3 regions of the Weizmannia sp. FSL W8-0676 genome follow, and region 1 is predicted to be linked to each of the others. Evidence: predicted binding sites of a transcription regulator. Region 1 holds the regulator's gene; each other region holds the start of a gene.
The links. The regulator Rex, encoded in region 1, represses fermentation and respiration genes when NADH is low (regulators of the CRP and FNR family bind a similar motif). The targets are predictions, from matches to a motif close to TTGTGAAATATTTCACAA.

Region 1 (4,725 bases):
ACTTTATCCAGAAAATAACGGTCGTGGGACACGATCAGAATGGCGCCTTCATAGCCTTGTAAATACTGCTCCAGCCAGGTGAGCGTTTCGATATCGAGATGGTTTGTCGGTTCATCCAAAATTAAGATATCCGGCTTTGTGAGCAGCAACTTCGCCAATGCAAGGCGTGTTTTTTGCCCGCCGCTTAACGTCCGGATCGGGGTGCTGTAGTCGTACTGGTCAAAACGGAAGCCATGCAGAACGGACCGGATATCCGCTTCGATCTGATATCCGCCTCCATCTTTAAAGCGTGTCTGCAAAGTATCATAAGCGTGCAGCACTTTTTCATACTCCGCCCGGCGGTTATAAATCGCGGGGTCGGCCATTTTTTGTTCATATTCGCGGAGCTGTTTTTCCATATCCAGCAAATCTTTAAAAACCGACATCATTTCGTCCCAAATGGACAAATCTGATTCGAGCCCGGCATTTTGGGCAAGATAACCGATTTCGACACCATTCGGCACAATGATGGAACCTTCGTCATAAGAAAGCTGGCCGGCAATGATTTTCAGCAGGGTCGATTTTCCGGCCCCGTTTCTCCCGACCAAAGCGATCCGGTCTTTTGTTTGGATTTCTAATTTTATATCCGATAAAATAAGTTCAGCGCCATAATATTTTGTGACTTGTTGAACTTGCAGCAACATCATCGTTATGTTCACCTCTATATCATTGTAAGTGTACAGGAAGGCGAACTGCAACTCAACCGGCGTGATCGAAATTTGTCAAAAAACTTTTCACATAAATCCGTAAAAACCCATGAAAAAAATGCTCATTTGTGATATATTTAACATAGTTGGAGAGAGAAAAAGACGCATGCAGACATTTTTTAAAACATATTTTTTCTTTGTTCAGATAGGAGTAATATTATAATGAGGAATGGCAGCGCTGCCATTCCGGAATGGACGCACGATTGGAACCAGCAGCACGAAAAATTTAAGCTTTCAACTTGGGGGATTTCACATGAAGGATGAATCAGTAAAAATACCGCAAGCCACCGCAAAACGGCTTCCATTATATTACCGGTACCTGAGAAATTTATATACACTCGGCAAGCAAAGGGTATCATCGGCGGAACTGAGTGAAGCGGTGAAAGTCGACTCCGCCACGATACGCAGGGATTTTTCCTACTTCGGGGCACTTGGGAAAAAAGGTTATGGTTATAATGTAAAATATTTATTGTCTTTCTTCGGCAAGACGCTGAACCAGGATGAGATCACAAATGTAGCGCTGATTGGCGTGGGGAACCTCGGTACAGCCCTTTTGAATTACAATTTTTCGAAGAATAACAGCGCGCGGATTGTTATGGCATTTGACAATGACCCCGGGAAGGTGGGGAGCCATGTTGGCAATGTGCCTGTTTACAGCATGGACGAATTAAGAGAACGGCTTTGCGCGGAAGATGTAACGGTCGTGATTCTAACGGTCCCCGCTTCCAGTGCGCAGGCGGTGACAGACGAGCTTGCCAGTACGAATGTAAAAGGCGTTTTAAACTTTACGCCTGCCCGGCTGAACGTGCCGCCGGATATCCGTGTCCATCATATTGACCTGGCCGTGGAACTGCAGGCACTGATCTACTTTTTAAAACATTATTCAAATGATGAAGAAAATTTGAAAGAAACAAAAGAGCCGGTTGCGAAGCCATAGCCAAAAAGCTTTTTTTCCGTTATCATAATGGGTACAGGGGGTGGCCCGTTTGAAAACGGAATGCAGGCGCAAATGGAAATGGCCGGGTTTGGCTCTGGCGTGCAAAGGGAAAAGGGCGGATTCCACGCCGGCACTTAAAGGAGAACGGCGATGAATGCGAAAAAAATGCCGGTTACCGGACATATCCAGGAATTGAGAAAGCGGTTAATCACCGTTCTCATTTTCTTTCTGTTCGCCCTGGTTGTTGGCTTTTTTACCGCAAAGCCTGTTATACGTTATTTGCAGCACGCCGAAAATGCCGGCATGTTCATGATGAATGCCTTCAGGGTAACCGATCCCATTAAGGTTTTTATGGAAGTTTCGGTTGTGATCGCATGCCTGTTGACCCTGCCGGTGATTTTGTACCAGCTTTGGGCGTTTATAAGCCCGGGGCTGTATGAGAAAGAAAAGAAACTGACATTAAGTTACATTCCTGTTTCCATCCTGCTTTTTATAGCCGGCGTTTCTTTTTCCTATTTCGTGCTTTGTCCGCTGATGGTGAATTTTATGATGGGCTTGTCAAATGAAATGGGCATTCGTGCGGTGATCGGGATCAGGGAATATATTCAGTTTCTGCTGGAAATCACGCTTCCGTTTGGCTTTGTGTTCCAAATGCCGGTCGTGGTCCTGTTTCTGACCCAGCTTGGCATCATTACGCCGAGGCTGTTGAAAAAGGCAAGAAAATATGCGTATCTTGCTCTGATTGCAGCAGCCGGCATCATTACCCCGCCGGACGTGTTTTCGCAGCTGATTACCTTTGTCCCACTCGTTTTGCTGTATGAAGCGAGCACGCTGATTTCGAAAATGGCGTACCGCAATGCCCAAAAAGCGGCAAAAGAAATGCCAATGGATGAACAGACGATTCCTTCTGAATAAGAAAGCCGTTTTCCGGACGGAACCGGAAAAACGGCTTTTATTTTTTCACTGAGTTTTTCAGCTTGAAATGGAGAAAGATCAGCCTGATTCCGGAACCCAGATCCAATGTTGCAATCAACAGCAGTAAATAAGAAAAAAAGCCCCAGCCGCCCACTTGTACCTGCTGAATGGCAAAATAAGTGAACAAGGCCCCGAGCAGGCAGTTTACAATTCCTGAAAAAAGTGGTCTCATCATAGAAGTCCTCCAATTGAGCTGTAAATTTCATGTACGGATGTCTGCAGAACGGACGGGTGCAAAAGCAGCCTCACGACCACAATTGTGTTCATGGAAACATGCGCAAACATGGAAACGGTGATCCGGTTTGTTTTCTCATATAAATAAGCGAGCGTCAGCCCTAAAAGGGAATATAAAAACAAGTGGCTCGGTTCGGTATGCGCGAGCCCAAAAATAACCGAGCTGACAATACCGGACAAAAGAAAAGAAAAGCGCCTGCGCAGCGTGCCGAAAATGATTTTCCGAAAGACGATTTCCTCGAGAATCGGCCCGGCGATCGAGCTGATGAGGATGACAAGCGGAAATCTTTCAATCAGCGCCATGATTTGCTGCGTATTGTTGGAGGCAGCTGGGGCACCGAACAATGATTCAATGATAGCGGCTGCAGTCTGGGCAAAGAAACAAAGAAAGACGCCGCTTATTGCCCATATGGCGGATGGCGCGGCCGGAAGCGGTTCGGCCCGGTCTGTTTCTTTTTTTGCGGCTTTTCTTAAAAAGTACAGGACGATGATCAGCCCGATGATAAAGCTGATGACGGTCCAAAGCGGGGGCGTCAATGTCCGCATGCTGTCTGCCGGTTCGTGGAAAACGTTCACCCCGGCATAGTAGAGCAACGGATACCCGATGGCGCCGGACAGCAGCATAAGGATGTACGTCACGAGAATATACACATACTCTTTTTTCACGCGCTCTTTTCCTTTCTTGCCAGTTCAAAGTTTAAAGGATCGCAAATTCGTCCAATATGTTCATTGTACTATTGAACCGGGCGGGGTTCAAATGCCGTGCGCCGGGCCAGCCTTTTCAGTTGCATATCCGGATGGTGATCAAGCATACTTATAAAGGGGCAAGCGGCTGAAACGGAGGCGCGCAACCGCCATCCTTTGACAGGGCTCTTTAAAGAGTGCAGGACCCGAAAAAAATAAAAAAAGTTGGATGAGAAGACTTGCAAAAAAGCAAGGAATTATTTATTATAATAAATGTGTTAGCACTCAACTTATGTGAGTGCTAATATTGGCCAAAATTTTACATAATACGAATTAAGGAGGTTGTTTCACGTGTTAAAACCACTGGGTGATCGCGTTGTCATTGAATTAGTTGAATCGGAAGAAAAAACAGCAAGCGGTATTGTCCTGCCTGACACGGCAAAAGAAAAGCCGCAGGAAGGCAAAGTAGTGGCTGTCGGTTCCGGGCGTACCCTTGATAACGGTGAACGTGTTGCCATCGATGTAGCAGCAGGCGACCGCATCATCTTCTCGAAATATGCCGGCACTGAAGTGAAATATGACGGAAAAGAATACTTAATTCTTCGTGAAAGCGATATTCTGGCGGTTGTGGAATAAGCCTGGCTTGTTGAAACATAGAAATAACGATATGACATGAGGAGGTTTTATAAATGGCAAAAGAAATTAAATTCGGCGAAGAAGCCCGCCGCGGTATGCTTCGTGGTGTGGATAAACTGGCAGATGCTGTAAAAGTGACATTGGGCCCGAAAGGACGCAACGTCGTTCTGGAAAAGAAATTCGGTTCTCCGCTGATTACAAATGACGGTGTCACGATCGCAAAAGAAATTGAACTCGAAGACGCGTTTGAAAACATGGGCGCCAAACTTGTCTCCGAAGTGGCCAGCAAAACGAACGATGTAGCTGGTGACGGTACAACCACTGCGACCGTTCTGGCCCAGGCAATGATCCGTGAAGGCCTGAAAAACGTAACAGCAGGCGCAAACCCGGTTGGCATCCGCAAAGGGATTGAAAAAGCGGTTGCGGCTGCTGTCGAAGAATTAAAAGCCATTTCGAAACCAATCGAAGGCAAAGCTTCCATCGCCCAAGTTGCTGCAATTTCCTCTGCTGACG
Region 2 (4,725 bases), 610 kb from region 1:
TTCGACTTCATAGTCAACGGCAAGGCCATCTTCGTCACGGATGACTTTTACTTTCGCATATTTGATGGCGCTTAGAGAGTCGGCCGCAACAGACAAGCCGGCAACGCCGCAAGCCATCGTGCGCAGTACATTGCGGTCATGCAATGCCATTTCAAGCCGTTCGTAGCTGTATTTGTCATGCATATAATGGATGATGTTTAAAGCATTGATATAAACGCCTGCAAGCCAGTCAAGCATCCGGTCGTATTTTTCCATTACTTCATCGTAATTGAGATATTCCGAAGTGATCGGCTGGAACGGAGGTGCGACTTGCATTTTATACCGTTCATCAACGCCGCCGTTAATCGCATATAGCAAAGCTTTTGCCAGGTTGGCGCGGGCGCCGAAGAATTGCATTTGTTTGCCGATCCGCATCGCCGATACACAGCAGGCAATGCCGTAATCATCGCCGTATTCTTCACGCATTAAGTCGTCGTTTTCGTACTGGATGGCGCTCGTCTTGATCGACATTTTCGCGCAATATTGTTTCCATTTATCCGGCAGTTTCGTCGACCAGAGCACGGTCAGGTTCGGTTCCGGCGCAGGGCCGAGGTTGTCGAGCGTGTTCAGGAAGCGGAACGAGTTTTTCGTAACGAGCGTACGGCCGTCCAAAGCCATACCGCCGATCGATTCTGTTACCCATGTCGGGTCGCCGCTGAACAGTTCATTATATTCTTCCGTCCGTGCAAATTTGACGAGGCGGAGTTTCATGACAAAGTGGTCGACGAGTTCTTGTGCTTCCCGTTCAGTCAAGACGCCGTTTTTCAAATCTCTTTCAATATAAATGTCAAGGAAAGAGGATGTGCGCCCAAGGCTCATGGCCGCGCCGTTTTGTTCCTTAATGGCAGCCAGATACGCGAAATACAGCCATTGGAAAGCTTCTCGTGCGTTTGAAGCCGGTTCGGAAATATCGAATCCGTAGCTTTGTGCCATTTGTTTCAATTCCTGCAATGCGCGGATTTGTTCCGAATGTTCTTCGCGTTCGCGGATGACTTCTTCTGTCATCAAGCCGCAGCCAATTAAGTCAAGATCTTTTTTCTTTTGTTCAATTAAATAATCTACCCCGTAAAGTGCAACGCGCCGGTAGTCGCCGATAATGCGGCCGCGACCGTAAGCATCCGGAAGGCCGGTTACAATGCCTGCATGCCGTGCAGCTTTGATTTCCGGCGTGTAGGCATCGAATACACCCTGGTTATGGGTTTTCCGCCATTCTGTAAAAATATGTTTGATTTCCGGATCAATTTCATAGCCGTAAGATTTTAAGGCGCTTTCTGCCATCCGGATTCCGCCAAACGGCATCATCGAACGTTTGAACGGTTTATCGGTTTGGAAACCGACAATTTTTTCAAGTTCTTTGTTTAAATACCCCGGGCTATGCGATGTAATGGTGGATACAATTTTCGTATCCATATCCAGGACGCCACCTTTTTCGCGTTCCTTTTTCGACAGTTCCATGACCTGGTCCCATAATTTTAAAGTGGCTTCAGTCGGACCGGCAAGGAAGCTTTCATCGCCTTCGTAAGGGGTTACATTTTTCAAAATAAAGTCCCTTACGTCGATTTCTTTTTGCCAGTTTCCTCCTTTAAAGCCTTCCCATTGTTTTTTAGAGAGCGGTGCTTTTGTCAGCAATTGTTCAGTCATTTTAAATTGGCCTCCTTTAAGCCTATTAATGAGCTGCCTTCAGAATTGGATGTTTGTTTGTTAAATAGTGAACATTTCTTATTACGCCTTCATTTTAGCACGGGCGATTTTAAAAAGATAGTGATAGCGTTCACATTTTAGGGCCGGAAAATGCAGTTGTCAAAGAATGTTCAAAACATTTGGCCGTAGATATATAATAGAAAAATGCGATGAAAGCGTGTTATAACACAAATTGATCAGTTTTTCACATGATTATTTTTCTTGGGAAGAGTTTGTAATTTGGTAACATGATCAATATTTCACAAAATCGACTCAGCCAGATGAAAGCGGTTGCGGTATATTTTTCGTGTAAGCTTGAATTTTTTGCTTACATTTATAAGCTGGATCATGGTATTCCCCCCTATATGACATCCATTTTTTTAACTTTAAGCGCTGATGCAATTAGAATGGCAACTTCTAAAACGAGTAAAATAAATATACTGTAATGAATATTTAAATCGTCTGTATATAAGCTATTCACTTTGCCTAAATTTTGTTTGAAACCCATTCCGTAATTACTAAGGGATAAATAATAAATATACTTTGGCAGCCCTTTTTCACTAATTGAAATGCAGGAAAAAACGATATAAATATTGACGATCAGAAACGCAATGCGGGAATTTAAAAACATTTTCAAAAGAGACTGGAGGCTGATGATAACATAGATCATCAAAAAATAACTGAATAGCAATATTCCCATTCCATTATTTACATTCACTTGCCCCCCAAAAAACCCTGATCAAATTGATAAGGCACTGGCAGCCAATGAACACCAGTAATGATGGCTGTCAAAAGCCCCTTCCTGTGTAATCGCTTCATAAACGTTCAAAATATATACAAACACAAACAGGGAAAAAGGGGATATGATAGAAAGGCAGTTGTTTGTGATGTTTTTCACAATTTAACATTTTTCAGTTGGAGATGGTGTTTATGTACGAGGCCGTTGAATCTGTTGTTCAAATGGCGTTAAATAAGAAAAAATATCTGGAAGAATCCCTGCTTCGTTATGTGACAAAAGCAGTGTTGGCAAGTATGTTTATCGGTTTTGCCATTATTATTTGTTACCGTCTTGCCGAGCCATTTTTTGATGCGAAGTCTCCGGTTACTTCCTTTATGGCTTCCATATTTTTCGGTGCAGCGCTCGTGCTTATTATGTTTGGCGGCGGCGAGCTATTTACCGGCAATACGATGATGATGACGATGAGCACGGTAAAAAAAGCGACAACTTGGAAAGATGCGCTCACAAACTGGGTGGCAACGTATGCCGGAAATTTGATGGGGGCGGCGATTTTCGCACTATTTATCCATTACAGCGGACTCTATGCAGATTCGGATAACAGCCAGTTTTTAATGTCGGTTGTGGGCGGGAAAATCAGCCTGACAACAGCCCAAATGTTTTTCCGTTCGATCCTTTGTAACTGGCTTGTTTGTTTAGGGTTCTGGGTTCCGATAAACGTAAAGGGGGACGGGGCTAAAATCGCTTCGATGATGCTGCTCGTGTTTGGCTTCGTCATTTCGGGCTACGAACACAGCATTGCCAATATGGTGCTGTTCGCGCTCGCACTTGCTGCCCCGCACCCGGATACGATTACACTCGTTGGCATTTTGCACAACCTCGGCGTGGTAACGCTCGGAAATATGATTGGCGGCGGCGTCTTTGTCGGTGCCATGTACGCCTTCTTAACGTCAAAGAAAAAAGAAAAGGTGCCGGTTGCTGTTGTGGACACACACACCGTATCCCCTTTTTCTGCTGAAAAAATCAAGTAATATTAAAAAGAGCTGCCTTTTATTCAGGCAGCTCTTTTTAATATGGGATTAACCGCTCCGGCCCGTCAACTTTGGATCAGCTGCAGGAATTGCTTGGTCCGTGCGTTTTTTGGATGATGGAACACTTCTTCCGGCTTGCCTTGCTCCAGGATGACGCCGCCATCCATAAATATCACCTTGTCCGCAACTTCGCGGGCAAACCGCATTTCGTGTGTCACAACGGCCATTGTCATGCCTTCTTCAGCAAGCTCCTTCATCACATTCAGCACGCCGCTTACAAGTTCCGGATCCAGTGCAGATGTCGGTTCGTCAAACAGCATCACTTCCGGCTCCATGGCAAGCGCCCTCGCAATCCCGGCGCGCTGCTGCTGGCCGCCGGAAAGGCTTGCTGGATACGCCTCTTTTTTATCAAGCAGGCCCACCTTTTCCAGCAGCATTTCCGCTTTTTTTGCTGCATCCTGGCGGTTTTCCTTTTTTACAATGACCGGCCCCTCAATCACGTTTTCGAGAACCGTTTTATGCGGGAAAAGATTGTACTGTTGGAAAACCATGCCGGATTTTTGCCGCAAAGCTGCGCGTTCTTTTTTACCGGGATGCTGGGAAAAGTCAACGGATACATCATCGATCTGTATCCTGCCTTGATTTGGAATTTCAAGGGCATTCATACAGCGGAGCAGCGTGGTTTTGCCGGAACCGGACGGGCCGATGATGACGATCACTTTCCCTTTTTCAATGGTTAAGTCAATGCCTTTCAGCACTTCAAGGCTGCCGAATTGTTTATGTAAATCCTCTATTCGGATCATACAGGTTCCTCCTTACTTGCTGATGTATTTATCAAAACGGCCTTCCAATTTTTGCTGGATCATCGAGAGAATCAGACAAATCACCCAGTACAGAAGAGCAGCTTCGACATACAGCAGCATATATTGATAGGTGGTGGAGGCAATTTCCTGTGCTTTACGGAACAGATCGGCCACCAAAATTAAGGAAGCAAGAGATGTATCTTTTACAAGGCTGATAAACGTATTGGAAAGCGGCGGCACCGATACGCGGACAGCCTGCGGGAGCACAATTCTTCTTAAAGCCTGCGCATAGTTCATCCCGATCGAATACGCTGCTTCCCATTGCCCCTTTGGAATCGATAAAATCGCTGCCCTGATCACTTCTGATGCATATGCGCCGACATTGAGCGAAAAGCCGATAATGGCGGCCGGAAAAGAACCAATGGTAACATGCACG
Region 3 (4,725 bases), 930 kb from region 1:
TCCAGTCCTTTTATCATACACTACCCCGGCCGGAAAAGAAAAGAGCCCGGTTCACAGCCGGGCTCTTAAAAAATCGTTTATTTTTCTTCAACGCCTTCAAAAGCTTTGCGTAAAATGTCTTCCAATTCGCTGACAAGCGGCAATTTCGGGTTTGCAGGCGTGCATTGGTCTTCAAATGCGCGGTCTGCAATAACGGCAACCCGTTTTTCAAAGTCCGCCCGGTTCACGCCGGCTGCTTTCAGGCTAAGCGGCATATTGAACAGTTTGCACATCCGGATAATTTCCTGGCAAAGGCTTTCGACGCCTTCTTCTGTCGTGCTTGCCGGCAGCCCGAGAATACGCGCAATTTCCGCGTAGCGCTGATCCGCTACGAAATGTTCGTATTTCGGGAATGCCGCAAATTTTTTCGGCCTTTGCGCATTATAGCGGATAACATGCGGCAAGAGAATCGCGTTGGCCCGCCCGTGCGGAATATGGAATTCAGCGCCGATTTTATGGGCAAGCGAATGGTTGATGCCAAGGAATGCATTCGAGAATGCCATCCCTGCCAAAGTCGATGCATTGTGCATCTTTTCGCGTGCCAGTTGATCGCTCCCATTTGCGTATGCTTTCGGCAAGTATTCGTGAACAAGCTGGATGGCCTTAATTGCCAGGCCGTCCGTATAGTCATTGGCCATGTTGGAAACATAGGCTTCAATCGCATGGGTCAAAACGTCCATCCCGGTATCGGCTGTTACGGATTTCGGGACGGTCATGACAAACTGCGGGTCAATGATCGCAACATCCGGCGTCAGTTCGTAGTCTGCGAGCGGATATTTTGTATTGTTCTTTTTATCCGAAATGACGGCGAAAGAAGTCACTTCAGAACCGGTGCCCGATGTGGTCGGAATGCAGACCAGCTGCGCTTTTTCACCCAGTTTCGGGAATTTGGCAACCCGTTTCCGGATATCCATAAATTTTTGCTTCAATTCGTTGAAATCAACTTCCGGATGCTCATAGAACAGCCACATGCCCTTTGCAGCGTCCATGGCCGACCCGCCGCCAAGCGCGATAATGACGTCCGGCTGGAAGCTTGCCATTGCTTCGGCGCCTTTCCGTACTGTTTCAATGGACGGATCCGGTTCGACTTCAGAGAAAATTTCACAGTGGACATAGTCCGGGCGTTTCCGCAAGTAGTATAGCACTTTCTCAACAAATCCGAGCCGGACCATATCCGGATCGGTGACAATAAAGGCACTTGAGATATCCGGCATTTTTTCCAGGTATTGGACCGAGTTCTTTTCAAAATACACGCGTGGTGGAATTTTAAACCATTGCATATTGACTCTCCGTTTCGCCATTGTTTTTACATTGTACAGATTAATGACACCGACGTTTGTGGACACTGAGTTGCCGCCGAACGTGCCGCAACCGAGCGTCAAAGAAGGCATGTAGGCATTGTAAATGTCGCCGATTGCCCCTTGCGAAGACGGGGAGTTGACAATGATCCGGCCGGCTTTCATTTTTAAGCCGTATTGTTCAATGACTTCATCATTTGTCGAATGGATCACAGCCGAGTGGCCGAGTCCGCCGAATTCGAGCATGGCTTCCGCAAATTCGAAACCTTGTTTTGTGCTGCTGGCTTTGTAGCAGGCCAAAACCGGGCTCAATTTTTCTCTGGAAAGTGGATAGTCCGGGCCGACGCCTGTAAGTTCAGCAATTAAAATTTTGGTATCTTCCGGGACGTCCACGCCTGCCATTTTTGCAATTTCATAGGCCGGTTTGCCGACAATGGCGCTGTTGACGGATTGCGTCTTTTCATTGATGACGGTTTTCTCAACTTTTTTCTTCTCCGCTTCATTCAGGAAGTAGCAATGATTTGCAATCAATTCGTTTTTTACATGGTCATAAATTTCTTTGTCGATAATGACAGCCTGTTCCGACGCACAGATCATGCCATTGTCAAACGTTTTGGATAAAATCAGGTCATTGACGGCGCGTTTGATATCAGCAGATTTTTCAATATAGCAAGGGACGTTCCCCGGCCCGACGCCAAGCGCAGGTTTCCCGCTCGAATATGCGGACTTTACCATGCCGGAACCGCCCGTTGCAAGAATCAGCGAAATGCCCGAATGTTTCATCAATTGCTGTGTCGCTTCAATGGCCGGTTTTTCGATCCATTGGATGCAGTTTTCCGGCGCGCCGGCTTTCACAGCAGCGTCCAGCATGACTTTTGCGGCATGGCTGCTGCATTTTTGCGCGGACGGGTGGAATGCGAAAATGATCGGGTTGCGTGTTTTAATCGCAATTAACGCTTTAAACATCGTGGTTGATGTCGGGTTTGTTACAGGCGTGACCCCGGCAATAACGCCGACTGGCTCCGCGAATTTGACAATTTCTTCATTATTGTTTTCATCAATGATGCCGACTGTTTTGTTATATTTAATATTGTGGTAGATGTATTCTGTTGCAAACAGGTTTTTTGTAATTTTGTCTTCATATACGCCGCGCCCTGTTTCTTCCACGGCCATTTTGGCGAGCACCATATGCTGTTCCAGCCCTGCAAGCGCCATTTGTTTTACGATATTGTCCACTTGCGCCTGATCCAGTTCCATAAATTCACGCAGTGCTTTTTGGCCTTTGGCGACGAGGGAATTTACCATTTCCGTGATTTGTGCGGATTTGCCAACAACTTTTTCATCAATTGCCATGATCGTGGCCTCCATTCTGGTGATTTTGTGAAGAATTTCACATAAAAGGGTAAAAAATAAAGTTTGTGAATAATTTCACATGATTTTCTGCTGTTTTTCAATATTTCTTTTCTTTATGGCTCTATTATATGCGATTTCACATGCTATGGCTGTGTCAGATTGGTGACAAATGAATAAATCATTTATAAACTTTCTTCTTTCAAATATTGCTTTCCAGCCGCGATTCAATTAAAATAGGTTTTTCCCGCCTTTTTACATTGTAAGTGCTTCCATTTTATATTTGCATATTTATGCAGAATTCCGTATAGAGATTGCCGCAAAAAAACCGCTTCCCGCTTGTGAAACCTGCACATTCACAAGGAAGAAACAAAAAAGGAGATGAATTTTATGCAAATCCATCTCCCGGATGTGTTAGAAATACCTTTTTTTCCAAAAAATGATGGCTGTGACACTGGAAAGAACCAGAGAGACCAAAAACGCCAGCCAAAAACCATGGGGGCTTGATTGCCACGGCAGGCCGTGAAGATTCATTCCGAAAAAGCTAGATACCATCGTTGGCAGGGAAAGGATAATCGTGACCGTCGTTAAAAATTTCATCACGCCGTTCACGTTATTGGAAATGACAGAAGCATAGGCATCCATCATACCACTTAAAATATTGCTGTGGATTTCACACATTTCGATTGCCTGTTTGACTTCAATCATGACGTCATCCAGTAAGTCCATGTCATCTTCATATACTTTTAGGAAATGCTGCCGTGTCATTTTTTCCATGACGATTTTATTGGCTTTTAATGAGGTCGTAAAATACACGAGTGTCTTTTCAAGGCTCAGCAGTTCGAACAGTTCCTCGTTTCGCATCGATTCGTGCAATTCGCGTTCGATCAGGCTTGATCTGCGGTCGATATATTTTAAATAGTTTAAATAATAACTTGCAACTTCATATAGAATTTGAAGGGTAAATCTGGTTTTCATGTAGGTGTAAAACCCGCGCACCCGTCTGTGGATAAACTTTCCGATAATCGGATTATCCTGCAGGCAGACCGTGATGAAATAAAAAGGCGTGACGATAATCCCGAGCGGAATCGTATCATACAGCGCGGAGTCCACATCGTCCTTTACCTTAACGGGAAGGCCGACAATGATTAAAATATCATCGTCTTCTTTTTCAATACGGGAGCGTTCATCGACATCCAGCGGGTCTTTAATAAAATCGGCCGGTATATTCGTTTGCTGGACAACCTGGTTGATTTCTTCCTCTGTCGGGTTCACCAGGTTCACCCAGCATCCTTTTGACAAAGTTTCTGTTTCCTTCAGTTTGCCGTTTTCGTCCGTTAAATACATATTTAACATGCAGGCCACCTCCTCTTCACTTTTGAGGAAGCTCAAGCATACTTTACTCTTCCAGAAACTGATAACCTGTAGGATTGGTCGAGGCCAGTATGAAGACTTCCTCTTGCTTATGTTTCATGCACGACCTCGGATGCGCGTCAGAATCCATCAGTTATCATCTCCTTTTTTCTTCGATTCATAAATAGCTGCGAAACCTGCAACTATTTTATTATACCACAATATAGTATGCCTGAATATGTCCGCTTGTTATTTTTTAGCCGATTTATCCGCCTAAAAAACTTTATAAAAATAAAAAAAGCAATATAATGTCACATTTGTGCATCATATTGCTTCGTGATGGGACATGAGGGGCTCGAACCCACGACCCGCTGATTAAGAGTCAGCTGCTCTTCCAACTGAGCTAATGTCCCGCAGATGACAATCATTATATTACCACAATTCCGGGAGAGATGCAACGAAAAATTTTTTCGCAGCCTTAAATTCCAGCCATCATGAACCTGCTTCAGGCAGAAGAACAGCGAAAGCTTCGGTTCCAACCATAATTGGCTACCCCATTTTGAAACGCTTCCAATCTGCCGTGCATTTATCCCGGGGAAAATTTTGGCCATTTTTTGCGGATTTACACCAAATTATTTGCGGGCAGCTTCGCTTTTTCGGCAAAATTTTCGAGGCTGTCTTTCAA

Region 2: the regulator Rex is predicted to act here: its motif matches at 2,602-2,619, upstream of NST20_RS11950 (formate/nitrite transporter family protein).
Region 3: the regulator Rex is predicted to act here: its motif matches at 2,716-2,733, upstream of adhE (bifunctional acetaldehyde-CoA/alcohol dehydrogenase).

Annotation. Positions count from the first base shown of each region.
Region 1 is NZ_CP151954.1:3,024,308-3,029,032, reverse strand. Features, by position in the region: gene NST20_RS14860 (ABC-F family ATP-binding cassette domain-containing protein) at 1-686, opposite strand, end outside; gene NST20_RS14855 (redox-sensing transcriptional repressor Rex) at 1,000-1,683, shown strand; gene tatC (twin-arginine translocase subunit TatC) at 1,834-2,598, shown strand; gene NST20_RS14845 (YdiK family protein) at 2,636-2,833, opposite strand; gene NST20_RS14840 (CPBP family intramembrane glutamic endopeptidase) at 2,830-3,558, opposite strand; gene groES (co-chaperone GroES) at 3,928-4,212, shown strand; gene groL (chaperonin GroEL) at 4,266-4,725, shown strand, end outside.
Region 2 is NZ_CP151954.1:2,409,963-2,414,687, reverse strand. Features, by position in the region: gene pflB (formate C-acetyltransferase) at 1-1,680, opposite strand, end outside; gene NST20_RS11950 (formate/nitrite transporter family protein) at 2,650-3,486, shown strand; gene NST20_RS11945 (amino acid ABC transporter ATP-binding protein) at 3,552-4,289, opposite strand; gene NST20_RS11940 (amino acid ABC transporter permease) at 4,302-4,725, opposite strand, start outside.
Region 3 is NZ_CP151954.1:638,469-643,193, reverse strand. Features, by position in the region: gene adhE (bifunctional acetaldehyde-CoA/alcohol dehydrogenase) at 78-2,690, opposite strand; gene NST20_RS03035 (magnesium transporter CorA family protein) at 3,102-4,043, opposite strand; tRNA gene NST20_RS03030 (tRNA-Lys) at 4,381-4,453, opposite strand.